DNA from 2 places in the Rathayibacter caricis DSM 15933 genome. Region 2 is predicted to be linked to the other one. Evidence: predicted binding sites of a transcription regulator. Region 2 holds the regulator's gene; the other holds the start of a gene.

Region 1 (15,100 bases), 290 kb from region 2:
GAGCACGCCTCCGAGGTCGTCGAGGTGGGCCAGGAGGTCACCGTCGAGATCCTCGAGGTCGACCTCGACCGCGAGCGCGTGTCGCTCTCGCTCAAGGCGACCCAGGAGGACCCGTGGCAGGTCTTCGCCCGCACCCACGCGATCGGTCAGGTCGCCCCGGGCAAGGTCACGAAGCTGGTGCCGTTCGGTGCCTTCGTCCGCGTCGCGGACGGCATCGAGGGCCTCGTCCACATCTCCGAGCTGTCGGGCAAGCACGTCGAGCTCGCGGAGCAGGTCGTGTCCGTCGGTGAAGAGGTGTTCGTCAAGGTCATCGACATCGACCTCGACCGTCGTCGCATCTCGCTCTCGCTCAAGCAGGCGAACGAGAACGTCGACCCCGAGGGCACCGAGTTCGACCCGGCCCTCTACGGCATGGCCACCGAGTACGACGACCAGGGGAACTACAAGTACCCCGAGGGCTTCGACCCGGAGACCAACGAGTGGCGCGAGGGCTTCGAGTCCCAGCGCGAGGCCTGGGAGCAGGAGTACGCCGCTGCTCAGGCTCGCTGGGAGGCCCACAAGGCCCAGGTCGCCAAGTCGCAGGAGGAGGCGGCCACCGTCTCCGAGGGCGTCTCGGTCGGCGGCGGCTTCACCAACGAGTCGACCACCGGCGGCACCCTCGCCGACGACGAGTCGCTCGCCGCACTGCGCGAGAAGCTGTCCTCGAACAACTGATCGAGTGCACACCACGAACGGCCGGTCCCCTCGGGGGCCGGCCGTTCGGCGTTCCCGGGGGCGCTGGGTAGGGTGGCGGCGTGCATCTCGTAGCCCTGACCGGAGGCATCGCCTCGGGGAAGTCGACCGTCGCCCGCCGTCTCGCCGAGCACGGGGCGGTCGTCGTCGACGCGGACCGCCTCGCCCGCGAGGTCGTCGAGCCGGGCGAGCCCGCCCTCGGCGCGATCGCCGAGCGCTTCGGCGCCTCGATGCTCCGGAAGGACGGCACCCTCGACCGCGCCGCGCTCGGAGCACTGATCTTCTCGGACGCTCAGGCGCGCGCGGACCTCAATGCGATCACGCATCCCGCGGTCACGACCCGGTCGCAGCGGCTCTTCGCCGCGGCCGCCGAAGCCGACCCGCACGCGGTCGTCGTGTACGACGTGCCGCTGCTCGCCGAGGGGCGCGGCGTCGGCGAGTTCGACGAGGTCGTGGTCGTGCACGCCCCGCAGGACGTCCGCATCGAGAGGCTCGTCACCCTCAGGGGCCTCAGCGAGACGGAGGCGCGCGCCCGCGTCACCTCCCAGGCGAGCGACGAGGAGCGGCTGGCTCTGGCCGACCGCGTCCTGGACTCGAGCGGAACGCTCGAGCAGACGCTGGCCCGGGCGGACGCGCTGTGGGCGGAGCTGAGCCGGGGACGCTGACGGTCGCTGGCAAGGGCTGAAGCGGGACCGTTCGCCGCCAGCGCACGCCGCCTCCGGTGTCGGTGGTCGCGGCTACGCTTCGAGTCATGGAGCCCACCCGTGCCGTGCATCCGTTCGAGGTCGTCAGCGAATACAAGCCGAGCGGCGATCAGCCCCGCGCCATCGCCGATCTGAGCGCCCGCATCACCGCCGGTGAGACCGACGTGGTCCTCCTCGGCGCGACCGGCACCGGCAAGTCCGCGACGACCGCCTGGCTGGTGGAGGCCGTGCAGCGGCCCACTCTCGTGCTGGCGCACAACAAGACCCTGGCCGCGCAGCTCGCGAACGAGTTCCGCGAGCTGTTCCCGAACAACGCCGTCGAGTACTTCGTCTCGTACTACGACTACTACCAGCCCGAGGCCTACGTCCCGCAGACCGACACCTTCATCGAGAAGGACAGCTCGGTCAACGCCGAGGTCGAGCGCCTGCGGCACTCCACCACCAACTCGCTGCTCAGCCGGCGCGACGTCATCGTGGTGTCGACGGTCTCGTGCATCTACGGTCTGGGCCAGCCCGAGCAGTACCTCGAGGCGATGGTCGCCCTGCAGGTGGGGCAGCGCGTGGACCGCGACCGGTTGATCCGCAAGTTCGTGTCGATGCAGTACGCGCGCAACGACGTCGACTTCGCCCGCGGGACCTTCCGCGTCCGCGGCGACACGATCGAGATCATCCCGATGTACGAGGAGCTCGCGATCCGCATCGAGATGTTCGGCGACGAGATCGAGGCGCTGTACACGCTGCACCCGCTCACCGGCGACATCGTCCGCAAGCTCGACTCCGTCTCGGTGTTCCCCGGCTCGCACTACGTCGCCAGCCAGGACGTCATGCACCGGGCGATCGACACGATCCAGCAGGAGCTCGAGGTGCGCCTCTCCGACCTCGAGAAGCAGAACAAGCTGCTCGAGGCGCAGCGCCTGCGGATGCGCACCACCTTCGACCTGGAGATGATGCAGCAGATCGGCTTCTGCTCCGGCATCGAGAACTACTCGCGCCACATCGACGGTCGCGAGTCCGGCGAGGCTCCGCACTGCCTGCTCGACTACTTCCCGGACGACTTCCTCGTGGTCATCGACGAGTCGCACGTCACCGTGCCGCAGATCGGCGCGATGTACGAGGGCGACGCCTCGCGCAAGCGCACCCTCGTCGAGCACGGCTTCCGCCTCCCGTCCGCGATGGACAACCGCCCGCTGAAGTGGGAGGAGTTCAAGGAGCGCGTGGGCCAGACGGTCTACCTGTCGGCGACCCCGGGCCGCTACGAGATGGGCATCGCCGACGGCATCGTCGAGCAGATCATCCGCCCCACCGGACTCATCGATCCCGAGATCGTCGTCAAGCCGACCAAGGGCCAGATCGACGACCTTCTCGAGGAGATCAAGCGCCGCACCGAGCGCGACGAGCGGATCCTGGTCACGACCCTGACCAAGAGGATGGCCGAGGAGCTCACCGACTTCCTCACCGAGGCGGGCGTCCGGGTGCGCTACCTGCACTCCGACGTCGACACCCTCCGCCGGGTGGAGCTGCTGTCCGAGCTCCGCGCCGGCGTCTACGACGTCCTCGTCGGCATCAACCTGCTCCGCGAGGGCCTCGACCTCCCCGAGGTCTCGCTGGTCGCGATCCTCGACGCCGACAAGGAGGGATTCCTCCGCTCGTCCACCTCGCTCATCCAGACCATCGGCCGCGCGGCCCGCAACGTGTCCGGCGAGGTGCACATGTACGCCGACAAGGTGACGGACTCGATGCGGCTCGCGATCGACGAGACCGATCGCCGCCGCGAGAAGCAGGTGGCCTACAACCTCGAGCACGGCATCGATCCGACCCCGCTGCGGAAGAAGATCGCCGACATCACCGAGGTCCTCGCCCGTGAGGGTGCGGACACGGCGAAGCTGCTCGCCGGCCGGGACGCCAAGAAGAAGAGCCCCACGCCCAACCTGCGACGCCAGGGTCTCGCCGCGAACGGCGGCAACGATCTCGAGGCGATCATCGGCGACCTCAACGGGCAGATGCTGCAGGCGGCGGGCGAGCTCAAGTTCGAGCTCGCAGCGCGCCTGCGCGACGAGGTGTCGGAGCTCAAGCGCGAGCTCCGGCAGATGGAGAAGGCCGGTCACCTGACCTGATCCGCAAGCTCGGAGGGGCCGGATCAGCGCCCAGCGAACGCCCGCCGGCGATGTCGGTGGCTCCGCATACACTTTCGAGGTGTCGATCTCGAACGCTGTCAAAGACCCTGCTCCCGCTCCCTCCGAGCACTCCCACCACCCCCACCGGTTCGTCTCCCAGCTCGACGACTCCGTCTCGAAGCTGGTGGTGAGCGGCGCCCGGGTGCACAACCTGCAGGACGTCGATCTCGAGATCCCGCGCGACTCCATGGTCGTGTTCACGGGCCTGTCCGGGTCGGGCAAGTCCTCGCTCGCGTTCGACACGATCTTCGCGGAGGGGCAGCGCCGCTACGTCGAGTCGCTCTCGGCCTACGCCCGCCAGTTCCTCGGGCAGGTCGACCGACCCGACGTCGACTTCATCGAGGGCCTCAGCCCCGCCGTGTCGATCGACCAGAAGTCGACCAACCGCAACCCGCGGTCGACCGTCGGCACGATCACCGAGATCTTCGACTACATGCGCCTGCTCTGGGCGCGCATCGGAGTCCCGCACTGCCCCGTCTGCGGCGAGAAGATCTCTGCCCAGACCGTCCAGCAGATCGCCGATCAGCTGATGGAGCTCGACGCCGGCACGCGCTACCAGATCCTCAGCCCCGTCGTGTCCCAGAAGAAGGGCGAGTTCGTCGACCTCTTCAAGGAGCTGACCGCGGGCGGCTACTCCCGTGCCATGGTCGACGGCAAGCTGGTCCAGCTGAGCGAGCCGCCGACGCTCAAGAAGCAGTTCAAGCACGACATCTCGGTGGTCGTGGACCGCCTCGTCGCGGGGCCCGACATCCTCGGACGCCTGACCGACTCGCTCGAGACGGCGCTCCGCCTCACCGACGGCATCGTGCAGATCAACTTCGTCGACGGCGAGGGCGACGGCGCCTGGACCACCTACTCCGAGAAGCTGTCCTGCCCCAACAACCACCCGATCTCGCTGACCGAGATCGAGCCGCGCACCTTCTCCTTCAACGCGCCGTTCGGCGCCTGCCCCGAGTGCTCCGGCCTCGGCACGCGCATGTCGGTCGATGACGAGCTCCTGCTCGGCGACCCCGACCTCAGCATCGCCGAGGGCGTCATCATCCCGTGGACCACCCAGGGCAAGGGCCTCTTCCAGTACTACGAGAAGCTCCTGGACGGCCTCTCCCGCGACCTCGGCTTCTCGCTGTCCACCCCGTGGAAGCGCCTCAGCTCCGAGGTGCAGCAGGCCGTGCTCCACGGCGACAACTTCGAGGTCAAGGTCAAGTGGAAGAACCGCTACGGCCGCGAGATGAGCTACACCTCCGGGTTCGAGGGCGTCGTGCCCTACATCGAGCGCCAGTACGTCCAAGCCGAGACCGACGTGCAGCGCTCGCGCTGGGCCGAGTTCCTCCGCGAGGTGGCCTGCCCCGTCTGCAAGGGCTCGCGGCTGAAGCCCGAGGTGCTCGCCGTCCTCGTGCACGGGGCGAGCATCGCCGACGTCGCCGACCTCAGCCTCGGCGACGCGCAGGAGTTCATGGGCAAGCTGGAGCTGACCGATCGCGAGGCGCACATCGCCGCGCAGGTGCTCCGCGAGATCAAGGCCCGCCTCGACTTCCTGATCGAGGTCGGGCTGAACTACCTCAACCTCTCGCGCGCCGCGGGATCACTCTCGGGCGGTGAGGCCCAGCGCATCCGTCTCGCGACGCAGATCGGCTCCGGACTGACCGGCGTGCTCTACGTCCTCGACGAGCCGAGCATCGGCCTGCACCAGCGCGACAACCGCCGCCTCATCGACACCCTGATCAAGCTGCGCGACCTCGGCAACACCCTGATCGTGGTCGAGCACGACGAGGACACCATCCGCACCGCCGACTGGATCGTCGACATCGGCCCCGGCGCGGGCGTGAACGGCGGCAAGGTCGTGCACTCCGGGTCCTACGAGGAGCTGCTCGAGAACACCCACTCGCTCACGGGCGACTACGTCTCGGGGCGCAAGTCGATCGAGGTGCCGAAGAAGCGCCGCAAGATCGACCGCAAGCGCGTCATCAAGGTGGTCGGCGCCTCGGCGAACAATCTGCAGAAGGTCGACGTCGAGTTCCCGCTCGGCGCCTTCGTCGCGGTGACCGGCGTCTCGGGCTCGGGCAAGAGCACGCTGGTGAACGACATCCTCTACCGGGTGCTCGCCAACCAGCTCAACGGCGCCCGCAAGGTGCCGGGCAAGCACACCCGCGTCACCGGGCTCGAGAACCTCGACAAGGTCGTGCACGTCGACCAGAACCCGATCGGCCGCACCCCGCGCTCCAACCCGGCGACCTACACGGGCGTCTTCGACCGCATCCGCAACCTCTTCGCCGAGACGACCGAGGCGAAGGCCCGCGGATACCTGCCGGGCCGGTTCAGCTTCAACGTCAAGGGCGGCCGCTGCGAGGCGTGCTCGGGCGACGGCACGATCAAGATCGAGATGAACTTCCTGCCGGACGTCTACGTCTCCTGCGAGGTGTGCGGGGGAGCGCGGTACAACCGCGACACCCTCACGGTGCACTACAAGGGCAAGAACATCGCCGAGGTCCTCGACATGCCGATCGCCGAGGCGGCCGAGTTCTTCGAGCCGATCACGGCGATCCACCGCTTCCTGAAGACCCTGGTCGACGTCGGTCTCGGCTACGTCCGGCTCGGACAGAGTGCCACCACCCTCTCGGGCGGCGAGGCCCAGCGCGTGAAGCTCGCCACCGAGCTGCAGCGCCGCTCCAACGGGCGGAGCGTCTACGTGCTCGACGAGCCGACCACCGGTCTGCACTTCGAGGACGTCCGCAAGCTCCTCCTCGTGCTGAACGGCCTCGTCGACAAGGGCAACACGGTCATCACGATCGAGCACAACCTGGATGTCATCAAGTCGGCCGACTGGCTGATCGACATGGGACCCGAGGGCGGTGCGGGCGGCGGCCAGGTCGTCGCCATCGGCACTCCCGAGAAGGTCGCGAAGGTATCCGAGAGCCACACCGGCTCGTTCCTCGCCGAGATCCTCGAGTGACCGGGGCGGACGGACAGACCGAGGCATGACGCAGACCGTCGACTACCGGCCCAAGGCCGGCGAGATCCCGACCCTCCCGGGCGTCTACCGCTTCAAGGACGCCCGGGGCCGGGTGCTCTACGTGGGCAAGGCCAAGAACCTCCGCGCCCGGCTGAGCAACTACTTCGCGCCGCTCCCGTCGCTCCACGAGCGCACCCGGCGGATGGTTACCTCGGCGTCCGGCGTCGAGTGGACCGTCGTCGGCACGGACGTCGAGGCGCTGCAGCTCGAGTTCACCTGGATCAACGAGTTCGACCCGCCCTTCAACGTCAAGTTCCGCGACGACAAGTCCTACCCCTACATGGCGGTGACCCTCGGCGACGAGGCGCCCCGGGTGATGGTGACGCGCAACGCCAAGATCCGCGGCGCCCGTTACTTCGGGCCCTACCCCAAGATCTGGGCGATCCACGAGACGATCGACCTGATGATCAAGGCGTTCCCGATCAGGACCTGCAACGACTCGAACTACAAGCGCGCGATGCAGAGCGGCAAGCCCTGCTTCGCCTCGCAGATCGGTCGCTGCGGCGGACCGTGCTCGCACCGGGTCACCTTCGCCGAGCACCGCGCGATGGTCGATCGCTTCGTCGCCTTCATGGGGAGCCACGACCGCCGGATGATCGGCGAGCTCGAGAAGGAGATGCGCGAGGCCGCAGCCGATTTCCAGTACGAGCGCGCGGCGAAGCTGCGCGACCAGGCCGCCGCACTCGACGCCGTGCTCGCCAAGAGCGCCGTCGTGCTGAAGGACAACGTCGACGTCGACCTCTACGCGATCGTCCACGACGAGCTCGCGGCCTCGGTCCAGCAGTTCCGCGTGCGCGGTGGGCGGATCCGCGGCGAGCGCGGCTGGGTGGTCGACAAGGAGCTCGACATGAGCACCGCCGAGCTCGTCGACACCGCGCTCCAGGCCGCGTACGAGACGGGCGACATCCCTCCGCGCGAGGTCGTCGTGCCCGAGCTGCCCGAGGATCACGAGGCGCTCGAGGAGTGGCTGAGCGGCCTGCGCGGCGCGAACGTCAAGCTCCGTGCCGCCCAGCGCGGCGACAAGGCCGCGCTGCTCGAGACGGCGACGCAGAACGCCGGTCACTCGCTCATGCTCTACAAGACCCGGCGCTCCGCCGACTTCACCGCGCGCACCCAGGCGCTGGAGGACATCCGCGACGCCCTCGGCATGGAGGAGGCGCCGCTGCGGATGGAGTGCTACGACGTCTCGCACCTCAGCGGTACGAACATCGTCGCCTCGATGGTCGTGTTCGAGGACGGGCTGGCCCGGAAGGACCAGTACCGCCGCTTCTCCATCGCCGACTCGACGGACGACACGGAGTCGCTGCACCAGGTGCTCACGCGCCGTCTCGCCTACCTGAAGGAGCCGGTCGAGCCGGCCGCCGTCGATCCCGAGACGGGGGAGGCGAAGCGGCGCAAGTTCGCCTACCCGCCGAACCTGCTGATCGTCGACGGCGGTCAGCCGCAGGTCGCCGCCGCCCAGCGGGCGCTCGACGAGTCCGGAGTCACGGGCATCACGCTGTGCGGCATCGCGAAGCGGCTGGAGGAGATCTGGCTCCCCGACTCCGACTTCCCCGTGATCCTCCCGCGCAACAGCGACGCGCTCTTCCTCTTCCAGAGGATCCGCGACGAGGCCCACCGCTTCGCCATCACGCACCAGCGGCAGCGCCGCAAGCGCGACATCTCCTCGCAGCTGAGCGAGGTCCCGGGCCTCGGCGGCACCCGCGTCCGCGACCTGCTGAAGCACTTCGGCTCGGTCGCTCGACTGCGCGACGCGAGCGATGCCGAGATCGCCGAGGTCAAGGGCATCGGCCCCACCCTGGCTGCCGCGATCCACTCCCACCTCCACCCCTGAGGGGCGGCCTCGCAGGGCGCACACCCTAGGCTGGACCTCCGGGCGCCCGTCCACCGGGGCCCGACACTTCACACACGAGCACGGAGACACCATGAGCACGGAGAGCGAGCAGCAGGACGTGCTGATCGTCACGGGGATGTCCGGCGCAGGCCGATCGACGGCCGCGAACGCCCTGGAGGACCTGGGCTGGTACGTCGTCGACAACCTGCCGCCGCAGATGCTCCGGCCGCTCGTCGACCTCGCTCAGCGCGCGGGCGACACCCTGCCCAAGATCGCCGCGGTCGTCGACGTCCGCGGGCGCGACTTCTTCGCCGACCTCGGCGAGATCGTCCGGGAGCTGCGAGCCGGGGTCGATCTGCGGGTCGTGTTCCTCGAGGCGACGGATGCGGCGCTCGTCCGCCGCTTCGAGCAGGTCCGCCGCCCGCACCCGCTGCAGGGCCGCGGCACGCTCCTCGACGGCATCACGGCCGAGCGGACGCGGCTGGCGCAGCTGCGGGAGTCGGCCGACATCGTCATCGACACCTCCGACCTCAACATCCACCAGCTGGCGACCTCGATCACCGAGCGCTTCGCCGAGGCGGGTCGCGCCGGCCTGCAGGTCACGGTGATGAGCTTCGGCTTCAAGTACGGACTGCCCACCGACGCCGACATGGTCGCCGACGCGCGCTTCCTCCCCAACCCCTACTGGATCCCCGAGCTGCGACCGCACACGGGGCTCGACGAAGAGGTGCGAGAATACGTGCTGGCCCAGCAGGGCGCGGAGGAGTTCATCGACTCCTACTCGCGCGCGCTCCGCCCGGTCCTCGACGGCTACCAGCGCGAGAACAAGCGTCACGCGACCATCGCGGTCGGATGCACGGGCGGGAAGCACCGCTCTGTCGCCATCGCCGGCCGCGTCGCGGCCCGGCTGGCCGAGCTCCCCGGAGTCGCCGTCAACGTGGCGCACCGCGACCTCGGCCGAGAATGATCCCCGCGCGCTCCGCCGCGCACCCGACGTAAGGAAGACTCCGTGGCCCTCACCGCAGACGTCAAGGGCGAACTGGTCGCGATCGTCTCGCGCAAGAACACCGTCCGCGCCGCTGAACTGGCGACCGTCCTCCGCTTCTCCGGAGGACTGCACATCATCTCGAACCGGCTCGCGGTGGAGGTGGAGCTCGACTCCGCGCCGCTCGCGACCCGCGTCCGCCGCGACCTCGCCGAGCTCTACGGGGTCCGCAGCGAGGGCAGCATCGTCTCGGCCGGCGGCTCGCGCCGCACGACCAGCTGGCTGGTGCGCGTGGTCGAGGGCGGAGACACCCTCGCCCGCCAGACCGGACTGCTCGACCAGCGCGGGCGTCCCGTGCGCGGGCTGCCCAACCGCCTGACCACCGGATCCCGCGAGGAGCTCGCGGCGGTCTGGCGCGGGGCCTTCCTCGCGCAGGGCACGCTCACCGATCCCGGACGCTCCGCCGCGCTCGAGATCGTCTGCCCCGGGAACGAGGCCGCCATGGCGATCGTCGGAGCGGCCGGCCGCCTCGGCGTGCAGGCGAAGTCGCGCGAGGTCCGCGGCGTGCACCGCGTGGTCGTCCGCGACGGGGAGAGCATCAGCGCGATGCTGACCCTCATGGGAGCGACCGCGACGGTCGCCAGCTGGGAGGAGCTGCGCCAGCGCCGCGAGGTCAGGGCGACGGCGAACCGGCTCGTCAACTTCGACGACGCGAACCTCCGCCGCTCGGCGCAGGCCGCCGTCGCCGCGTGCGCCCGCGTCGAGCGCGCGATGGAGATCCTCGGCGACGACATCCCCGAGCACCTGCGCTACGCGGGACGTCTCCGCCTGTCCCACCGCGACGCGAGCCTGGACGAGCTGGGTCACCACGCCGATCCGCCCATGACCAAGGACGCCGTCGCCGGACGCATCCGGCGCCTCCTGGCGATGGCCGACAAGCGCGCCTCCGAGCTCGACATCCCGGGCACCGACGCGAACCTCCCCCCGGAGCTCCAGGACCTGTGACCGGCTGAGACGGGTGCGCGAACGCTGAGTGTCTCCTGGTTGAACGGCGGAGGGACTCCGAGTGCGAAGGTCCCCCGTCACTAGACTGGGCAGGTCGCTCAGGTCGCCGCCGGCGCCCGTCCTCCTCCCCGTGAGGAGACGGATCGAGGCCGGCCGACCTCTCGAGATCGACGATCACGAACAGGAGATTGCGAATGGCTGACTACACGCTCGCCGAACTGCCCTACGACTACTCGGCCCTCGAGCCGAACATCAGTGGGCGGATCATGGAGCTCCACCACGACAAGCACCACGCCACCTACGTGACGGGCGCCAACACCGCCCTCGCCGCGCTCCAGGACGCTCGCGACAGCGACAACCTCGCGAACGTGAACAAGCTGCAGAAGGACCTCGCGTTCAACCTCGCCGGTCACGTGAACCACACGGTCTTCTGGAACAACCTCTCTCCCGACGGAGGCGACAAGCCCGTCGGAGAGCTCGCCGCGGCGATCGACGACTCCTTCGGGTCCTTCGACAAGTTCCGCGCGCACTTCACCGCCTCGGCCCTCGGCATCCAGGGGTCCGGCTGGTCGATCCTCGCCTGGGACTCGCTGGGCGAGAAGCTCATCATCGAGCAGCTCTACGACCACCAGGGCAACCTCGCCGCCGCCACCGTGCCGGTGCTGCTCCTGGACATGTGGGAGCACGCCTTCTACCTCGACTACGTCAACGTGAAGGCCGATTACGTCAAGGCTTTCTGGAACATCGTGAACTGGGCGGACGTGTCCGCGCGCTTCGAGAAGGCCCGCGAGAAGACTTCCGGCCTGCTGCTACTGTCGTAGCGATGTCGGCGTCCCGGGCCCGGCCCGGGGCGCCTTCTCGCAGCGTTCCAACCCTCCACTGCACCGTCCGGGTGCCCTTCCTCACCAGGAGAAATCTGTGTCCGTAAAGATCGGCATCAACGGCTTCGGCCGTATCGGCCGTAACTTCTTCCGTGCGGCCCTCGCCAAGGGCAGCGACCTCGAGATCGTCGCGGTCAACGACCTCACCGACAACAAGGCGCTCGCGCACCTCCTGAAGTACGACTCCATCACCGGCCGTCTGGACGCCACCGTGGAGCTCGACGGCGACAAGATCGTCGTCAACGGCAAGCCCATCATCGTGCTCGAGGAGCGCGACCCCGCCAACCTCCCGTGGGGCGAGCTGGGAGTCGACGTCGTCATCGAGTCGACCGGTCGCTTCACCAAGTCGGAGGACGCGCGCAAGCACATCACCGCGGGCGCCAAGAAGGTCATCGTCTCGGCTCCCGCCACCGGCAGCGATGTCGCGACCCTGGTCCTCGGCGTCAACGAGGGCACCTACGACCCCGCGACCCACGACATCATCTCCAACGCCTCCTGCACCACGAACTGCCTCGCGCCGCTCGCCAAGGTGCTGCTCGACAACTTCGGCATCGAGCGCGGCCTCATGACCACGGTCCACGCGTACACCGCCGACCAGAACCTGCAGGACGGCCCGCACAGCGACCTCCGCCGCGCCCGCGCCGCCGCCGTCAACATCATCCCGACCTCGACCGGTGCCGCCAAGGCTCTCGGCCTCGTCATCCCGGAGCTCGTCGGCAAGCTCGACGGCTACGCCCTCCGCGTCCCGGTCCCGACCGGCTCGATCACCGACCTCACCGTCGAGCTCTCGAAGCCCGCCACGGTCGAGGAGATCAACGCCGCCTACAAGGCCGCTGCCGAGGGCGACCTCAAGGGCATCCTGAAGTACACCGAGGACCCGATCGTCTCGAGCGACATCGTGACCGACCCGCACTCCTCGATCTTCGACGCCGGCCTCACGAAGGTCATCGGCAGCCAGGTCAAGGTCGCGTCCTGGTACGACAACGAGTGGGGCTACTCCAACCGCCTCGTCGACGTCACCGAGTTCGTCGCCGGCAAGCTCTAGGGCCTGACGCAGTGACGTTCCGCACCCTGGACTCACTGGGCTCCCTGGCCGGCAAGCGCGTCGTCGTCCGCTGCGATCTGAACGTCCCCCTGAAGGACGGAACGATCACGGACGACGGCCGCGTGCGCGCCTCGCTGCCCACTCTCCAGCGGCTCGTCTCCGAGGGTGCCCGAGTCGTGGTCGTGAGCCACCTCGGGCGCCCCGACGGGGAGCCGAACCCGAAGTACAGCCTCGCGCCGGTGGCCGAGCGCCTGGGCGAGCTCCTCGACGCTCCGGTGTCGTTCGCCGAGGACACCGTCGGCGACTCCGCGGCCTCGGCCGTCGAGGGCCTCGCCGCGGGTGAGGTCGTCGTGCTCGAGAACCTCCGCTTCAACGCGGGGGAGACGAGCAAGGACGAGGCCGAACGCCGCGCCTTCGCCGAGAAGCTGGCCGCCTTCGGCGACGCCTTCGTCTCGGACGGGTTCGGCGTCGTGCACCGCAAGCAGGCCAGCGTCTACGAGCTCGCGCAGCTGCTCCCCAGCGCTGCCGGCACGCTCATCGCGGCCGAGCTCGAGGTGCTCGACCGGCTCACGGAGAAGCCCGAGCGCCCGTACACCGTGGTCCTCGGCGGCTCGAAGGTGTCGGACAAGCTCGGCGTGATCGACCACCTCCTCCCGCGGGTCGACTCGATCCTCATCGGCGGAGGCATGCTGTTCACCTTCCTCAAGGCCCAGGGCCACGAGGTCGGCTCCAGCCTGCTCGAGGCCGACCAGATCGACACCGTGCTCGGCTACCTCGCGAAGGCGGAGGAGCTGGGCGTCGAGATCGTGCTGCCCACGGACGTGGTCGTCGCCTCGAAGTTCGGCGCCGACGCGGAGTACGAGACGGCGTCGGCCGACGCGATCGAGGGCACCCCGTGGGGCGCCTCCGGTCTGGGCCTCGACATCGGACCGGACACCGCGAAGCGGTTCGCCGGGATCGTCGCGGCCTCGAAGACCGTGTTCTGGAACGGGCCGATGGGCGTCTTCGAGATCGAGCCGTTCGCGGCCGGCACGAAGGCCGTCGCCCAGGCCCTCACCGAGGTCGACGGACTCAGCGTCGTCGGCGGCGGCGACTCGGCAGCCGCAGTGCGCGCCCTCGGATTCGAGGACGAGCAGTTCGGCCACATCTCGACGGGAGGCGGAGCGAGCCTCGAATTCCTCGAAGGCAAGCGCCTCCCCGGACTGGAGGTCCTCGGATGGCAGTAGACACCCGCACCCCGCTCATCGCCGGCAACTGGAAGATGAACCTGGACCACCTCCAGGCCATCGCGTTCGTCCAGAAGCTCGCGTGGAGCCTCAAGGACGCGGACCACGACTTCGACGGTGTCGAGGTCGCGGTGTTCCCGCCGTTCACCGACCTGCGCCCGGTGCAGATCCTCGTCGACTCCGACAAGCTGCCGCTCAAGTACGGCGCGCAGGACCTGTCGAAGTTCGACAGCGGGGCCTACACCGGTGAGATCTCGGGGCAGTTCCTCAAGCAGCTCGACTGCGACTACGTGATCGTCGGCCACTCGGAGCGTCGCACGCTCCACGGCGAGACGGACGCGGACATCGCCGCGAAGACGGCCGCGGCCGTCAAGCACGGCGTGCCGCCGATCGTCTGCGTCGGAGAGACCGCCGAGGACCTCGAGAAGCACGGACCGTCCGCGGTCCCGGTCGCTCAGTTGAAGGAGGCCCTCACCGGCCTCCCCGCGGACGCCGACCTGGTCGTCGCGTACGAGCCCGTCTGGGCCATCGGCTCCGGACAGGCTGCGACGCCCGAGCAGGCCCAGCAGGTCTGCAAGGCGCTGCGCGGCGTCGTCTCCGAGATCCTCGGAGCCGAGACAGCGGCGAAGACCCGGATCCTCTACGGCGGTTCGGTGAAGTCGGGCAACATCGCCGGCTTCATGCGCGAGCCCGACGTCGACGGCGCCCTCGTCGGAGGCGCGAGCCTCCAGGTCGAGGAGTTCGCCGCGATCGCGCGCTTCCGCAACCACGTCGGGGTCTGATCCTCTGCGACGGAAAGGGGCGGGCCCATCGGGCCCGCCCCTTTCCGTCGTCCACGCCGCTCCCTGCGCGGCGTGGCGCAGTCGGTTGATCGAAGTGGTCGCGTTCTGCAGAGCGTCCGTCGTCCGGCCACGACGATTCGCTCGCACGCGAATCGCCGGTCGGCCTCGCTGCGCGAGGGCCGTCGTCCGATCGATCGTCCGGACGGGGCCCATCGGGCCCGCCGCCTTTCCGTCGTCCACGCCGCTCCTACGCGGCGTGGCGCAGTCGGTTGTTCGAGGTGGTTGCGTTCCGCAGAGCGTCGTAGGTTCAGCCACGGCGATTCGCTGGGACGCGAATCGCCGGTCCGCCCTGCTGCGCGAGGGCCGTCGTCCGATGGACCGATTGGACGGAGCCGATCCCAACCCATTCTCGGTTCCGGGTCGTTCGCCGTTACTGCTGGTGGGGTGCCTCGCGGCACCCGGGCGGAGGGGGTGGTCTCGTCGCGGCGACCGGCTCGGGTCTGGCGGGCGCCCCGCAGGGGCGCGGGAGGGCGCCGCGACGAGGCCACCCCCTCCGCCCACTCCAGCAGTCGCACCACGCCGTATACAGCGAGCCGAACACGGGTGGACGCATTCCGCGCGGATTCGCAGGCGCCGTTATACTCGTCGGGGCGCGCAATGCGCCGGAACTTCGAAAGGTACCGCGTGGACATCCTCCAGGTCGTGCTCCAGGTCATCCTGGG
Region 2 (15,100 bases):
TTCGTCAGGAGATCGGCGATGTCCTCAGGGACTTTCGCCTGCAGAAAGGTCGCACGCTCCGCCAGGTGGCGAGCAAGGCGAGTGTCGCTCTGGGATACCTGAGCGAAGTCGAGCGCGGTCAGAAGGAGGCGTCCTCCGAGATCCTCGCTTCGGTCGCCGATGCGCTCGACACCCCGATCTCGGTCATCATGCGCGAGGTCGGAGACCGGCTCGCCGTGATCGAGGGGATCGACACCATTCCCGACACCATCCCGGCCGACATGGTCGCCGGATTCGACGCGGATCTCGTCACGCGGTAGACGGCTCCGTCCCCATCATCCACCACCCCCATTCCACGCGAAGGGCGCTCGGGCTCCGGCCCGGGCGCCCTTCGGCGTTCCCGGCCGGGCGCGCCTGCGGTTAGCGTGGAGGCATGAGGTTGAGCGACTTCCGGCAGCTGGTCGACGACGAGTTCGGGTCGGCCTACGCGCGCGTGCTGGTCTCGGACCTGGTCCTCACCGAGCTCGACGGCCGCACGGCCGACCGTGCCCTGAAGGACGGTGCGGAGCCCCGCGAAGTGTGGCTCGCGCTCTGCCGGGCGAACGACGTACCCGAGTCGCGCTGGCACGGGATCGATCCGGCGAAGCGCCGCCGCTGAGCGGTGGCGACGCGTGGCGACCGAAGTCGTGTTCGACACGCCGTGACCTGTTGATCGAAGTCCTGTTCGAACGGAGATAGGCTCCTCCACAGAAGCAGGAACGCCGCCGTCTCCACGGTGGCGCTCGTGTCCTCCACCGATGTCGGTGGTCGGGCATACCGTCGAGACAAGTCAACGGACCTGCTTCACCGCCTTGTCGCATCCGGCCGGCGTCGTACTCGTACGGCGGCACCACCGGCACGACGCGACAGCCTGTAGGCGATACCACCCCGACACGAGAGCGAGACGGCCATGCCCAGTTCCTCAGACCGCGAGAAGTCCCTCGAGACCGCACTCGCGCAGATCGACCGCCAGTTCGGCAAGGGCGCCGTCATGCGCCTCGGCAGCGATGAGCGCGCCCCCGTCGAGGTGATCCAGACGGGCTCCATCGCCCTCGACGTCGCGCTCGGCATCGGTGGGCTCCCGCGCGGCCGCATCGTCGAGATCTACGGCCCCGAGTCCTCCGGAAAGACGACCCTCACCCTGCACGCGATCGCCAACGCCCAGCGCAACGGCGGCATCGCGGCGTTCATCGACGCCGAGCACGCGCTCGACCCGGAGTACGCGAAGAAGCTCGGCGTCGACATCGACTCCCTCCTCGTCTCGCAGCCCGACACGGGTGAGCAGGCCCTCGAGATCGCCGACATGCTCGTGCGCTCCGGGTCAATCGACCTGATCGTCATCGACTCCGTCGCGGCGCTCGTGCCCCGCGCCGAGATCGAGGGCGAGATGGGCGACTCCCACGTCGGCCTCCAGGCGCGACTCATGTCGCAGGCACTCCGCAAGCTCACCGGTGGTCTGAACACGACGAACACCACGATGATCTTCATCAACCAGCTGCGCGAGAAGATCGGCGTCTTCTTCGGAAGCCCCGAGACCACCGCGGGCGGCAAGGCGCTCAAGTTCTACGCCTCCGTCCGACTCGACATCCGCCGCATCGAGACGCTGAAGGACGGCACCGACGCCGTCGGAAACCGCACCCGCGTCAAGGTCGTCAAGAACAAGATGGCCCCGCCCTTCAAGCAGGCCGAGTTCGACATCCTCTACGGCATCGGCATCTCGCGCGAGGGCAGCCTCATCGACTTCGGTGTCGAGCACGAGATCGTCCGCAAGTCCGGCGCCTGGTACACCTACGACGGCGACCAGCTCGGACAGGGCAAGGAGAAGGCGCGCCAGTTCCTCATCGACAACCCCGACATCGCGGCCGAGATCGAGAAGCGCATCCTGATCAAGCTCGGCGTGGTCGCCGATCCGAACGCGGTGAAGGACGCCGCTCCGGTCGCGATCGAGACGAAGCAGCCCGTCGCCAAGCAGCCCGTCCGCAAGGGCGCTTGAGTCCGGTGAGCGGGTCGGAGGGACCGACGGGAGCGGGCCGCCCCGTCGCCTTCCTGCCCTGGGTGTCCGAGGGCGAGCGCGAGTCGGAGGCGTCGGTCTCCGCTCCTGCCGTCGCCGAGGCGGGCGACGAGCGGACGGATCGGATCGCCGAGCTGTCCACGCACGTCGCCCGCCGCTCCGCGGTTCCTGCAGCGGTCGCCGAGGTCTCCGAGGACACTCCGGAGTTCCGGGACGCCGACGAGGACGTCTCGGAGCTCCCGGAGGAGCCCGATCCCGAGCAGATCGCCGATCGCATCGTGCGCGGGCTCGCGCGGAAGAGCCTGTCTGTCGCCGAGGTGGAGGCCCGCCTCTACACCGAGGGAGTCGCCGAGAAGGACGCGCTCGAGATCCTCGACCGGTTCGCCCGGTTCGGCTACCTCGACGATCACCGCATGGCCGAGCAGCTCGTCACGCAGCTGCGCGAGCGGAAGAAGCTCGGGCGCTCCTCGATCATGCAGGAGCTCCGCGCCCGCAAGCTCGATGCCGACGCGATCGCGAGGGCGCTCGACGAGCTCGACGGCGACGACGAGTACCGCACCGCCGTGGAGCTCGCGCGGAAGCGCCTCCCGAGCCTGCGATCGCTGTCGGACGAGGTCGCCGAGCGGCGGTTGACGGGCTTCCTCGCCCGCCGGGGCTACTCCGGTGCCCTCGTGCAGCGCGTGGTGCGCGAGACGGTGCGCAAGCCCGGCTCGAGCGTCCGCTTCCGCTGATCCGCCGTCCCGGGCGGTCGCCGCGCCGCTCAAGAGGGTCTCCGGGCGGCGCGTAGAATCCGAGACCATGACCACGCTCAGCCCCGCTCCGGTCCCCGCCGCCGGCAGCCGTCCGAGGACCTACGAGGTCCGCACCTTCGGCTGCCAGATGAACGTGCACGACTCCGAGCGCCTGAGCGGCTCCCTCGAGGCGGCCGGCTACGTGCCGGCCGACGGTGCCGAGGCCGACGTGGTGGTCATCAACACCTGCGCGGTCCGCGAGAACGCGGACAACAAGCTCTACGGCAACCTCGGGCACCTCGCCTCCGTGAAGCGGCGGCACGAGGGCATGCAGATCGCCGTCGGCGGCTGCCTCGCCCAGAAGGACAAGAACGTCATCCTCGACAAGGCCCCGTGGGTCGACGTCGTCTTCGGCACGCACAACATGGGCGCGCTCCCCAGCCTGCTCGAGCGCGCGCGGCACAACGACGAGGCGCAGCTCGAGATCCTCGAGTCGCTCGACGTCTTCCCGTCGACCCTTCCCACCAAGCGGGATTCGACCTACAGCGGGTGGGTGTCGATCTCGGTCGGCTGCAACAACACCTGCACCTTCTGCATCGTCCCGTCCCTCCGCGGCAAGGAGAAGGACCGCCGTCCGGGCGACGTCCTCGCCGAGATCCAGGCGCTCGTCGATGACGGCGCGATCGAGGTGACGCTCCTCGGGCAGAACGTGAACTCGTACGGCGTCGAGTTCGGCGACCGGCAGGCGTTCTCGAAGCTCCTCCGCGCCGCGGGGACGATCGACGGGCTCGAGCGCATCCGCTTCACGAGCCCGCACCCCGCGGCCTTCACCGACGACGTCATCGACGCGATGGCCGAGACCCCCGCGGTCATGCCGCAGCTCCACATGCCGTTGCAGTCGGGGTCCGACCGGATCCTCAAGGCGATGCGCCGCTCCTACCGTTCCGAGCGCTTCCTCGGGATCCTCGAGCGCGTCCGCGCGCGCATCCCGCACGCGGCGATCAGCACCGACATCATCGTCGGCTTCCCGGGCGAGACGGAAGCCGATTTCGCCGAGACGCTGCGGGTCGTCGAGGAGGCGCGGTTCGCGTCCGCCTTCACCTTCCAGTACTCGATCCGCCCCGGCACACCGGCCGCGACGATGCCCGACCAGTTGCCGAAGGAGGTCGTCCAGGAGCGCTACGAGCGACTGGTGGCTCTCCAGGATGCGATCAGCGAGCAGGAGAACGGCGCTGTCGTCGGGCGCGAGGTGCACGTGCTCGTCGCCACGGGGGAGGGACGTCGCGACGCCGAGACCCACCGGCTCAGCGGCCGCGCGGAAGACAGCCGCCTGGTGCACTTCGACGTGCCCGCGGGGTCGGAGCAGCCGCGTCCGGGCGACGTCGTCACGGTGCGGATCACCCGTGCGGCACCCTTCTACCTCCTGGCGGACTCCGCGGACGGAGCGCCGCTGCGCATCCGCCGCACGCGGGCGGGCGACGCGTGGGACCGCTCGCAGACCGAGTCCTGCGGAGTGCCCCCGACGTCCGCGGGGGCCGCGCCGCGGGTGTCCCTCGGCCTGCCGTCGCTCCGCGTGCGCCCCGCGGCGCTCACGACTCCGATCTACGACGCCCTCGATGGCGAGCGCTGAGCCGCCCGAGCCGGAGGTGATCGCCGTCGTCGGAGCGACCGGCACGGGCAAGTCCGAGCTCGCCCTCGATCTCGCCGAATGGGTGCTCGGCTCCGGCCGCGCGGCCGAGATCGTGAACGCCGACGCCATGCAGCTCTACCGCGGCATGGACATCGGGACGGCGAAGCTCGCGCCCGAGGAGCGCCGGGGCGTCCCGCACCACCTGCTCGATGTGCTCGAGGTGACGGAGGAGGCGTCGGTCGCCCGCTATCAGGCCGAGGCGCGTCATGTCATCGACGACGTGCTGTCGCGCGGAGCCCTGCCGATCCTGGTCGGCGGCTCCGGACTCTACGTGTCCAGTGTCGTGTTCGAGTTCTCCTTCGCCGGCACCGATCCGGACGTCCGCCGCGCTCTCGAGGAGACGGCGGAGCGCGAAGGCCCGGCCGTGCTCTTCGCGCGGTTGCGCGCGATCGACGCGGACGTGGCCAATCGGATCGGCCCGCACAACCTGCGCCGGATCGTCCGTGCACTCGAGATCGCCGAGCTGACCGGCTCGCCGCACAGCGCGCTGATGTCGGACGAACCGCAGTCGTGGCGACCAGCCGCGCTCCTGTTCCTCGAGGCGCCCCGCGAGGTGCTCGTGCCTCGGCTCGACGCCCGCGTCGAGCGGATGTGGGCCGACGGGATGCTCGACGAGATCGACGCGCTGATCCCGCTGGGTATCGAGCGCGGCGTCACCGCGAGCCGCGCCATCGGCTACGCGCAGGCGCTCGCGCAGCGGGCGGGCGAGGCCACGCAGGAGGAGGCGATCGCCTCCACGCAGGCGCTGACGCGGAGGTACGCGCGGCGGCAGAACAGCTGGTTCCGCCGCTACCGCGACGCCCATCGGCTCCCGTCAGGAGCCCCGGACCTGCTCGGGCGCGCGATCCACGCCGCCCAGCTCGGCGGCCGGTCCCCTCGCTAGGCTGTCCGCCATGACCATCGAGCTGCACTTCACCAAGGGCCAGGGCACAGGCAACGACTTCGTGCTCTTCAGCGACCCGGACGGCGAGGTGGAGCTCACTCCCGCGCAGATCGCGATGATCTGCGACCGGCACTTCGGAGTCGGAGCCGACGGCCTCATCCGTGCCGTGCGCTCGAAGGCGATCGCCGAGGGGGCCGCCTCGCTGTCCGAGGAGCCGGAGGCCGAGTGGTTCATGGACTACCGCAACGCCGATGGCTCGATCGCCGAGATGTGCGGCAACGGCATCCGGGTCTACGCCGCGTTCCTCCTCGCCGGCGGCCTGGCCGGGCTCGAGCCCGGTGACACGCTGCCGATCGGCACCCGCGCCGGCGTGCGCGACGTCACCCGCAGCGGAGCGGGGTTCCAGGTGGACCTCGGGCGCTGGCGACTGGCGGGCGGCGAGCCCCTCGTCCGCGCGAAGGAGCTCAAGGTCGCGCGTCCGGGCATCGGCATCGATCTCGGCAACCCGCACGTCGTCGTCGCGCTCAGCAACGACGAGGAGCTCGACTCCGCCGACCTGACCTACATCCCGCAGCTCGATCCCGAGCCCGTCGACGGGGCGAACGTCGAGTTCGTCGTGCCGGGGGAGCCGCTCATCCACGACGGCATCGGCCGCATCCGGATGCGCGTGCACGAGCGCGGCAGCGGCGAGACCCTGAGCTGCGGCACCGGTGCCGCTGCAGCGGCCCTGGCGGTCCGCTACTGGGCGGGGGAGCGCGCTCCCCAGTCCTGGCGCGTCGATGTGCCCGGCGGCACCCTCGGGGTGTCGATGTTCGCCACGGAGGAGGGTGAGCACGTGGGTCTCTCGGGGCCGGCCGATCTCGTCTACACCGGCACGATCCGGATCGACTGAGCCGGCCTCGTCAGATCCGCGTCGTCCGCAGCACGCGGAAGCCCTTGGAGACGGCGGCGCGCTCCACCTCCAGGCGATCGGCGAACGTCTCGGTCAGCCAGGTCTGGAGCGAGTCGGAGCCGAGGTTGCGCTGCACGACGAGCCAGGCGTCCGCTCCGGTCTCGAGGCGGGGGAGCCAGCGCTCGAGCAGAGCGTGGAGCTCGACCTTGCCGATCCGGATCGGCGGGTTGGACCAGACCGTGCTGAATCGCACGTCGTCGGGAACATCCTCGGGCAGCACGGCGTTGACATTGGTGACGCCGAGTTCCTCGCAGTTGCGACGGACCAGCTCGAGCGCCCGCTGGTTGACGTCGACCGCCCACACCCGGGCGTCCGGTGCGTCGAGGGCGAGCGCGAGGGCGATCGGGCCCCAGCCGCAGCCGAGGTCCAGCAGGTCCCCGCCGGCGGGAGGCTCGGGGACGGTGTCCAGCAGGACGCGCGTTCCCAGATCCACGTGGCCGGGGCTGAACACGCCTCCGGCGGTGGTGAGCTCGAGGTCGCGGCCCGCGAGACGGGCCGTGATCCTGCGGGGCCGGATGTCGCCGTCGGGAGTGTTCGTGAAGTAGTGCTCGGCGGCCATGGGAAGTGAACTTATCAACAGCTGAGGAGTTAGTGTTATCCGGATGACGGAAGACCTGAACGAGACCGACACGACCGAGGCCGTGGACGTCGTCTCGAGGGTCCTGGCGAACGCGCAGTCGCGGTCGGCGGGATACTCGCGCTTCGTCGCGGGCGGCGCACAGGCGCTGCAGACCTCGGGCCACGAGGGCGAGGACTCGGACGGCGAGCAGTTCGACCGTGCCGACCGCCAGGCCCTGCGACGCGTCGCCGGTCTGTCCACCGAGCTCGAGGACGTCACGGAGGTCGAGTACCGGCAGCTCCGCCTCGAGAACGTCGTGCTGATCGGCGTGTACTCGCAGGGCTCGCTCGAGGACGCGGAGAACTCGCTGCACGAGCTCGCCGCCCTCGCCGAGACCGCGGGCGCGACCGTCCTCGACGGGCTGCTGCAGAGGCGTCCGCACCCCGACCCGAGCACCTACCTCGGCAAGGGCAAGGCCCAGGAGCTCGCGGGAGTCGTCGCAGCCCTCGGAGCCGACACGGTCGTCGCCGACACCGAGCTCGCACCGAGCCAGCGTCGCGCACTCGAGGACGTCGTGAAGGTGAAGGTGATCGACCGCACCGCGGTGATCCTCGACATCTTCAGCCAGCACGCCAAGAGCCGCGAGGGCAAGGCGCAGGTCGAGCTCGCTCAGCTCGAGTACCTCCTCCCGCGACTGCGCGGATGGGGTGAGTCGATGTCGCGCCAGGCCGGTGGCCAGGTGGGCGCGGGAGCCGGTATGGGCTCGCGTGGACCGGGTGAGACGAAGATCGAGCTCGACCGTCGCCGCATCCACACGCGCATGGCGCGACTGCGCAAGCAGATCACCGCGATGAAGCCCGCCCGCGAGGCGAAGCGCGCGAACCGCAAGCGGAACGCCGTGCCCTCCGTCGCCATCGCCGGCTACACCAACGCGGGCAAGTCGAGCCTCCTGAACCGCATGACGCACGCCGGGGTCCTCGTCGAGAACTCGTTGTTCGCGACGCTGGACGCGACCGTCCGCAAGGCCCAGACGGCGGACGGCCGGCTGTACACGTTCGCCGACACGGTCGGCTTCGTGCGCGCACTGCCGCACCAGCTGGTCGAGGCGTTCCGCTCGACGCTGGAGGAGGTCGCCGACTCGGACATCATCGTCCACGTCGTCGACGGCTCGCACCCCGATCCCGCCGGGCAGATCGCGACCGTGCGCGACGTGATCGGCGAGGTCGGAGCGCGCGGGATCCCCGAGATCATCGCCTTCAACAAGTCCGACCTGGTCGACGAGGGCACGCGCCTCGTCCTCCGCGGGCTCGCTCCGGGTGCCGTCTTCGTCTCCGCGCGGACCGGCGAGGGCATCGACGAGCTGCAGGCCAGGATCGCCGAGATCCTGCCCGAGCCCGACGTCGAGATCGACCTGCTCGTCCCCTACGACCGCGGCGACGTGGTGTCGCACCTGCACCGCAGCGGCCGCATCCTGGCGACCGAGTACGTCGACGGAGGGACGCGCGTCCAGGCGCTCGTCCACCAGGACCTGGCGGGCTCGCTCGCCGAGTTCGCCGCCCCCGCGGCGGCCGTCGAGGCCTGACCGCACGACGCGAGCGCCCGCTTCCCCCGCTGGGGGGAGGTGGGCGCTCCGTCGTCTCCGGAGCGCCGAGCGCCTCCTCCGACGTCGTACTCCCTCACGCTCGTCCCGCTCCTCGACGGCGTGGCACCGCCCTTCCTCCGGTGGCCCCCGGAGGGCCGAGGGTCCACGCGTCCGTTCCGGCGCCAGCTCCGGATCGACCCGGGCTGCGGCCTGACCACCCACGGCTACGACGAGACCGCGGCGTTGCTGCGCACAGGGTCGACGCGGCCGTCGAGGCGTGGTGAGACCCCGTGGAGGCTGTGGTCGAGAAGTGGAACTCGGAAGGGGCGGACGGCACTCGGCCGTCCGCCCCTTCCGTATGTCCTGACCGGCCTGCGCGAGCACGGTCACGGCGGCTCGGACCGAGCGCAGCACGGCCGCAGTGGCTCGGACCGAGCGGAGCACGGCCGCAGCGGCTCAGACCGAGCGGAGCACGGCCGCAGCGGCTCAGACCGAGCGGAGCACGGCCACGATCTTGCCGAGGACCTCGGCCTCGTCGCCCAGGATGGGCTCGAAGTTGGAGTTGCGGGGGAGCAGCCAGGTGTGGCCGTCGCGCTGCCGGAGGACCTTCACCGTGGCCTCCCCGTCGAGCATGGCCGCGACGATCTCGCCGTTCTCGGCGGTGCGCTGCGAGCGGACGACGACCCAGTCCCCGTCGCAGATCGCCGCGTCGATCATCGACTCGCCGACGACCTTGAGCATGAAGAGCTCGCCCTTGCCGACGAGCTGGCGGGGGAGGGGGAACACCTCGTCGATCTGCTGGTCGGCGGTGATGGGGACGCCGGCCGCGATGCGGCCGACGAGCGGCACCATGGCGGCGTCCCCGACCGTGACGCTCGACTCGAACGACCCGTCGTCCTCGGTGGAGCTCGGGACGTCGATGAGGATCTCGAGCGCGCGGGGGCGGTTCGGGTCGCGCCGGAGGTAGCCGCTGAGCTCGAGCTGGTTGAGCTGGTGCGTGACGCTCGAGAGCGAGGCGAGTCCGACGGCGTCGCCGATCTCGCGCATGCTCGGCGGGTAGCCCCGGCTCGAGACGGAGCGCTGGATCACGTCGAGGATCGCGAGCTGCTTCGCGCTCAGGTTCTTCCGGCGCCGTCCGGTGCCCTGCTTCGCCTTGGCGGTCTGCGCGTCGCTCACGTCGTCCTCTCTCGGCGCGCACCCCGCGTGCGCGCCCGCCCGGCTCCTCGTCGATCACCGATGTCGGTGGTCGCTGCTGTACTACCAGCGGGCTCTCGAAACTGTATCCGCCGAGGGTTCCCGTTCGGAACATTCGTTCGAGTGTGTCGTACGATCCGTCGACGGATACGACGCGGCAGGCTCTTGCCTCTCGTTTTATTCGAAGATATATTCGGAACAGAGATTCGGGGCGGCCTCCCGGCCGAGGTCCGCCCCGAGTCCCTGCTGAAAGGAGCGATCCCCATGATCGACCAGCACATCGACCAGCACCGCGTCACCTCCGGCCCGGAGGCGCAGGTCTCCGTCATCGCGGCTCCTGCCGTCGCGTCGCCTGCCGTCGCTCGTGTGCGCCTGCGGATCACCCGCCGCGGTCGCGGCGTCCTGGCGGTGCTCGGCGCTCTCCCGATCGTCGCGGGAGCGTTCGTGTTCGGCATCAACGGCGGGGGTGCGGTCGCCTCCGGCGAGTCGTCCGACGTGCAGTTCCAGTACGTGACGGTGCGTGCGGGGGAATCTCTCTGGTCGCTCGCCGAGGACATCGCTCCCGGCTACGACCCCCGCGACGTCGTCTCGGACCTCCTCTCGCTCAACCAGCTGGCGAGCGCCGGCCTCGAGCCCGGGCAGCGGCTCGCCGTTCCGTCCGGGTACGAGCTGGCCCGCTGATCCGGCGGCTGCCGCCTCGGCGGGAGCGGGCGCGCAGTATCCGGATCGGTTCCCCTGTCGCCGCTACCATTCCCTGGTGACGACTCTCGACGACCTCCCCCTCCGCGACGACCTCCGCGGGAAGCTGCCGTACGGCGCTCCGCAGAAGATCGTCCCCGTGGCACTCAACGTAAACGAGAACACCCACCCGGTCCCCGACGGGGTCATCGCCGACATCGTCGAGCGGGTGTCCATCGCCCTGCGGACGGTCAACCGCTACCCCGATCGCGAGTTCCGGGAGCTGCGCGACTCGCTGGCCGCCTACCTCGGACACGGTCTCACCGCGGACGGCGTTTGGGCGGCGAACGGCTCCAACGAGGTCCTGCAGCACATCCTCCAGGCCTTCGGCGGCCCGGGGCGATCCGTGCTCGGATTCGCGCCCACCTACTCGATGTACTCGATCCTCGCCTCCGGCAGCGGCACCGAGTGGATCGGCGCTCCGCGACAGGACGACTTCGAGGTCGGCGCCGAGTACGCGGCCGAGCAGGTCCGGCGTGCGCAGCCCGACCTGGTCTTCCTCTGCGCACCCAACAATCCCACCGGCACGCCCCTCTCCCTCGAGACGGTCGAGGCGGTCTACGACGCCACGGACGGCATCGTCGTGGTCGACGAGGCGTACGCCGAATTCGGGGGCCCCGGCGCGTCCACCGCGCTGAGCCTGCTCGCAGGACGCCCCCGGCTGCTCGTCTCCCGCACGATGAGCAAGGCGTTCGCCTTCGCGGGCGTGCGTCTGGGGTACCTCGCCGCCGACCCCGCCGTCGTCGACGCGCTGCGCCTCGTCCGCCTGCCCTACCACCTCTCCGCGCTCACCCAGGCGGCCGCGACCGCCGCTCTGGCGCACTCCGACGAGATGCTGGCGATGGTCGGCGACATCATCGAGCAGCGCGACCGCATGGTCGTCGGCCTCCGCGAGCTCGGGTACACCCCGCACGCGAGCGGCAGCAACTTCGTGCTTTTCGGGGGAGTCTCCGATCCGGGCGCGACCTTCGAGGCGCTCCTCGCCCGGGGTGTGCTGATCCGCGACGTCGGCATCCCGAACCACCTGCGCGTGAGCGCTGGCACCGCGGAGGAGACGACGGCGTTCCTCGACGCCCTCGCGTCCCTGCCCTCCCTCGACGCCGACCCCGCCGCAGCGCTCGCGCACGAGTAGCGCCCGGCCCGAGGGCGGCCGCGGAGCGGCGAATAGACTGGTCGCATGACCTCTCCGAGCGCCGCATCCGGGCGCACCGCCTCCCTCAGCCGTGCCACCAGCGAGTCGAGCATCGAGCTCTCGATCGACCTCGACGGCACCGGCACCGCGGACCTCGAGACCGGCGTGCCGTTCTTCGACCACCTGCTCACCGCCTTCGCCAAGCACTCGCTCACCGACCTCCGTGTCCGGGCGACGGGCGACATCGAGATCGACATCCACCACACGGCCGAGGACATCGGCATCGCGCTCGGCACCGCCATCCGGCAGGCCCTCGGCGACAAGTCGGGCATCTCCCGCTTCGGCGACGCGCTGGTGCCGCTCGACGAGGCCCTCGTGCAGGCCGTCGTCGACATCTCCGGACGCCCCTACCTGGTGCACAGCGGTGAGCCGGAGGGCTTCGCCCTGCACCTGATCGGCGGGCACTTCACCGGCTCGATGGTGCGCCACGTCTTCGAGGCGATCGCCTTCAACGCGGGTCTCACCGTGCACGTCACCGTGCTCGGCGGACGCGATCCCCACCACATCGCGGAAGCCGAGTTCAAGGCGTTCGCCCGCGCGTTCCGTCAGGCCAAGGCGCTCGACCCGCTCGTCGTCGGCGTGCCCTCGACCAAGGGCGCCCTGTGAGCGCCCGTCCCTCGGTCGTCGTCTACGACTACGGATCCGGCAACGTCCACTCCGCCGTCAAGGCGCTCGAGCTCGCCGGCGCCGACGTCGAGCTGACGTCGGACCGCACGAAGGCGCTCGAGGCCGACGGACTGCTCGTCCCCGGCGTCGGGGCGTTCAGTGCGGTCATGGACGCCCTGACGACGGCGCGCGGTGGCGAGATCATCGACAAGCGACTGTCCGGCGGGCGCCCGGTGCTCGGCATCTGCGTCGGGATGCAGGTGCTGTTCGAGCGCGGCGTCGAGCGCGGCGTCGAGAGCGAGGGCCTGGGCGAGTGGCCCGGCACTGTCGACCTCCTGCCCGCCGAGGTCGTTCCGCACATGGGCTGGAACACCGTCAGTGCTCCCGAGGGCTCGGTGCTCTTCGACGGCATCGCCGACGAGCGCTTCTACTTCGTCCACTCCTACGGCGCTCGGGAGTGGTCGCTCGACGTCATGCCGCCCTTCCCCGCTCCCGCGGTCACCTGGGCCGACCACGGCGGCTCCTTCATCGCCGCGGTCGAGAACGGGCCGCTCTCGGCCACCCAGTTCCACCCCGAGAAGTCCGGCGCGGCGGGCCTGCGCCTGCTCTCGAATTGGCTGGGCGGGCTCCGCACGAACTAGGATCGGCCGGTGGTCGGCGCCGCTCCCCGTGAGCGCCGCCTCCGCACCAGGGCTCCCGAGACTGAGGATGACGATGAGCGAGTTCACCAAGGCCCCGGGCCTTGTCCTTCTCCCCGCGATCGATGTGGCGGGCGGCAAGGCCGTCCGACTGACGCAGGGCGAGGCGGGCACCGAGACCAACTACGGGGACCCCATCGACGCCGCAGGCGACTGGGCCGATCAGGGCGCGGAGTGGATCCACCTCGTCGACCTCGACGCCGCCTTCGGCCGGGGCGACAACCACGGCATCATGAAGAAGGTGATCCGGCAGGTCAAGGGCGTCAACGTCGAGCTCTCCGGCGGGATCCGCGACGACCGCAGCCTCGAGTCCGCGCTCAGCGCCGGTGCGAAGCGCATCAACCTCGGCACCGCCGCCCTCGAGAACCCCGAGTGGGCCGCGAGCGTGATCGCTCAGTACGGCGACCAGATCGCCGTCGGTCTCGATGTGCGCGGCACCACCCTCGCGGCCCGCGGCTGGACCAAGGAGGGCGGCGACCTCTGGCAGGTCCTCGACCGCCTCGAGGAGGCAGGCTGCACCCGCTACGTCGTCACCGACGTGACCAAGGACGGCACCCTCAAGGGACCGAACCTCGAGCTGCTCGAGCAGGTCATGGCCCGCACCCGCCGCCCGGTGATCGCCTCCGGCGGGATCTCGAACCTCGACGACATCGCCGCACTGCGCGACCTCGTCCCGCAGGGCCTCGAGGGCGCGATCGTGGGGAAGGCGCTCTACGCCGGCGCCTTCACGCTCGCGGAGGCGCTGGATGTCGCGTCCGAGTGACGGACGCGCTCTCCCCTCGCATCTGACCGACTCCGCCGGCACCCCCTGGGCGGGCCGCCGTTTCGAGGCGGGCGCGGGGAGCGAGGACGACGGCCGCGCGCCGGAGCCGCTCGTGCGCGCTCTCGCCGCCTTCGCGGACGGATCGCGCGGCCCGGACGCCGTCGTCGACGCGCTGCGTGGATCCCGCCTGCTGATCCCGCTCGTGGCGCACCTCGGCGAGGAGGGTGACGAGGTCGCCGGGCTCCGGACCGACAAGACGCAGGAGCTGTCGATCGTCACGGTGGCCGGCCCGGACGGGCGCGACGTCCTGCCGGTGTTCAGCAGCGTCGACACGATGCGGCGCTGGGATCCGGCGGCGCGCCCCGTGCCCGTCGACGGGCGCCGTGCCGCGCTCGCCGCCGTCGCCGAGTCGACCGAGCTGATGGTGCTCGACCCGGCGTCCGAGCACGAGTTCGCGGTGCGCCGGCCCGCGCTGTGGGCGATCGCCGAGGGCACGCCGTGGCGCAGTGCCGCGGAGGACTCCGAGGTGCTCAGGGCGCTGCGGGCGTCCGCGGAGCAGGAGCCGGTGGTCGTCTCGGTCGACGTCCGAGCCGGAGATCCGCGTCAGCGGCTGCACGGTCCCGAGGTCGTCGTGGTGCTGGCACTCGCTCCCGGACTCGACCGCGAGGCGCTCGGCGCGCTCGTCTCCCGCCTGGGGGAGCGGTGGGCCGCCGACGAGATCGTCGCCTCGCGGGTCGACTCGCTCTCGGTCCAGCTGGCTCCCGCCCGCTGACTCAGGTGACCGGGCCCGTCCACTTCTCGCCCGGGCCCTTGCCGATGGGGTCGGCGATCGGCGAGGCCTCGCGGAACGCGAGCTGGAGGGTGCGCAGTCCGTCGCGCAGGCTGCGTGCGTGCATGTCGCTGATGTCCGGAGCGCCGGCGGTCACGAGGCCGGCGAGCGCGTTGATGAGCTTCCGCGCCTCGTCGAGGTCGACCTGGGCGCCCGGCTCGTCGGCGAGGCCGCACTTCACCGCGGCGGCGCTCATGAGGTGGACCGCCGCCGTCGTGATGATCTCCACGGCGGGCACCTCCGCGATGTCGCGGGCGGCCTCCACGTCGGAGGAGGCGTCGGCGTCGCCGAAGCGCCGCACGTAGTCGTCGTCGTACTGGGCCATGGGTCCTTCGTTCGGTGGATCGGGCCCGCGGAGGGGCCTCGCGCTGCGGCGGCGAGAGGCGACCGCATCCGCTCTGTCGCTCGGGCCGGGATTCTGCTAAGGTGATGCGGGCTCCGAGGCATGTCCTCGGTTCGAAAGTGGAGATTCTCCCACCCGCGCTTGACCGCTTCATTAGGTTACCGGGTCTGAAGCACTCCGCCCTCGGTGACGAGGGCAGGGCTGCGGCACCCGAGCGAAACCTCGGAGGCCGGGTCGCAGGGTGCGAGCACGTGCACGAGCACGTCAGGAATCTCCTCTCTCGGGATGCGCCGGATCAGAATCCGGCAGCA

What was found. Region 2 encodes LexA, which represses DNA repair genes until DNA is damaged. Its sites were predicted from a motif close to TCGAACANNTGTTCGA; they were not measured.
Region 1: uvrA (excinuclease ABC subunit UvrA) is a predicted target of LexA. The motif match lies at 3,613-3,628, and genes of this name have one in related genera.

Annotation. Positions count from the first base shown of each region.
Region 1 is NZ_PZPL01000001.1:3,130,058-3,145,157, reverse strand. It holds gene rpsA (30S ribosomal protein S1) at 1-714, shown strand, start outside; gene coaE (dephospho-CoA kinase) at 795-1,397, shown strand; gene uvrB (excinuclease ABC subunit UvrB) at 1,484-3,550, shown strand; gene uvrA (excinuclease ABC subunit UvrA) at 3,732-6,560, shown strand; gene uvrC (excinuclease ABC subunit UvrC) at 6,586-8,454, shown strand; gene rapZ (RNase adapter RapZ) at 8,546-9,421, shown strand; gene whiA (DNA-binding protein WhiA) at 9,464-10,444, shown strand; gene C1I63_RS14600 (superoxide dismutase) at 10,639-11,265, shown strand; gene gap (type I glyceraldehyde-3-phosphate dehydrogenase) at 11,363-12,370, shown strand; gene C1I63_RS14590 (phosphoglycerate kinase) at 12,382-13,596, shown strand; gene tpiA (triose-phosphate isomerase) at 13,587-14,378, shown strand; gene secG (preprotein translocase subunit SecG) at 15,063-15,100, shown strand, end outside.
Region 2 is NZ_PZPL01000001.1:3,421,318-3,436,417, reverse strand. It holds gene C1I63_RS16050 (helix-turn-helix domain-containing protein) at 1-299, shown strand, start outside; gene C1I63_RS16045 (DUF3046 domain-containing protein) at 413-637, shown strand; gene recA (recombinase RecA) at 929-2,011, shown strand; gene C1I63_RS16035 (regulatory protein RecX) at 2,017-2,760, shown strand; gene miaB (tRNA (N6-isopentenyl adenosine(37)-C2)-methylthiotransferase MiaB) at 2,828-4,390, shown strand; gene miaA (tRNA (adenosine(37)-N6)-dimethylallyltransferase MiaA) at 4,377-5,333, shown strand; gene dapF (diaminopimelate epimerase) at 5,344-6,225, shown strand; gene C1I63_RS16015 (class I SAM-dependent methyltransferase) at 6,236-6,844, opposite strand; gene hflX (GTPase HflX) at 6,888-8,426, shown strand; gene lexA (transcriptional repressor LexA) at 8,913-9,602, opposite strand; gene C1I63_RS16000 (LysM peptidoglycan-binding domain-containing protein) at 9,885-10,301, shown strand; gene C1I63_RS15995 (histidinol-phosphate transaminase) at 10,378-11,490, shown strand; gene hisB (imidazoleglycerol-phosphate dehydratase HisB) at 11,536-12,156, shown strand; gene hisH (imidazole glycerol phosphate synthase subunit HisH) at 12,153-12,797, shown strand; gene priA (bifunctional 1-(5-phosphoribosyl)-5-((5-phosphoribosylamino)methylideneamino)imidazole-4-carboxamide isomerase/phosphoribosylanthranilate isomerase PriA) at 12,871-13,617, shown strand; gene C1I63_RS15975 (SseB family protein) at 13,601-14,389, shown strand; gene C1I63_RS15970 (DUF1844 domain-containing protein) at 14,391-14,771, opposite strand.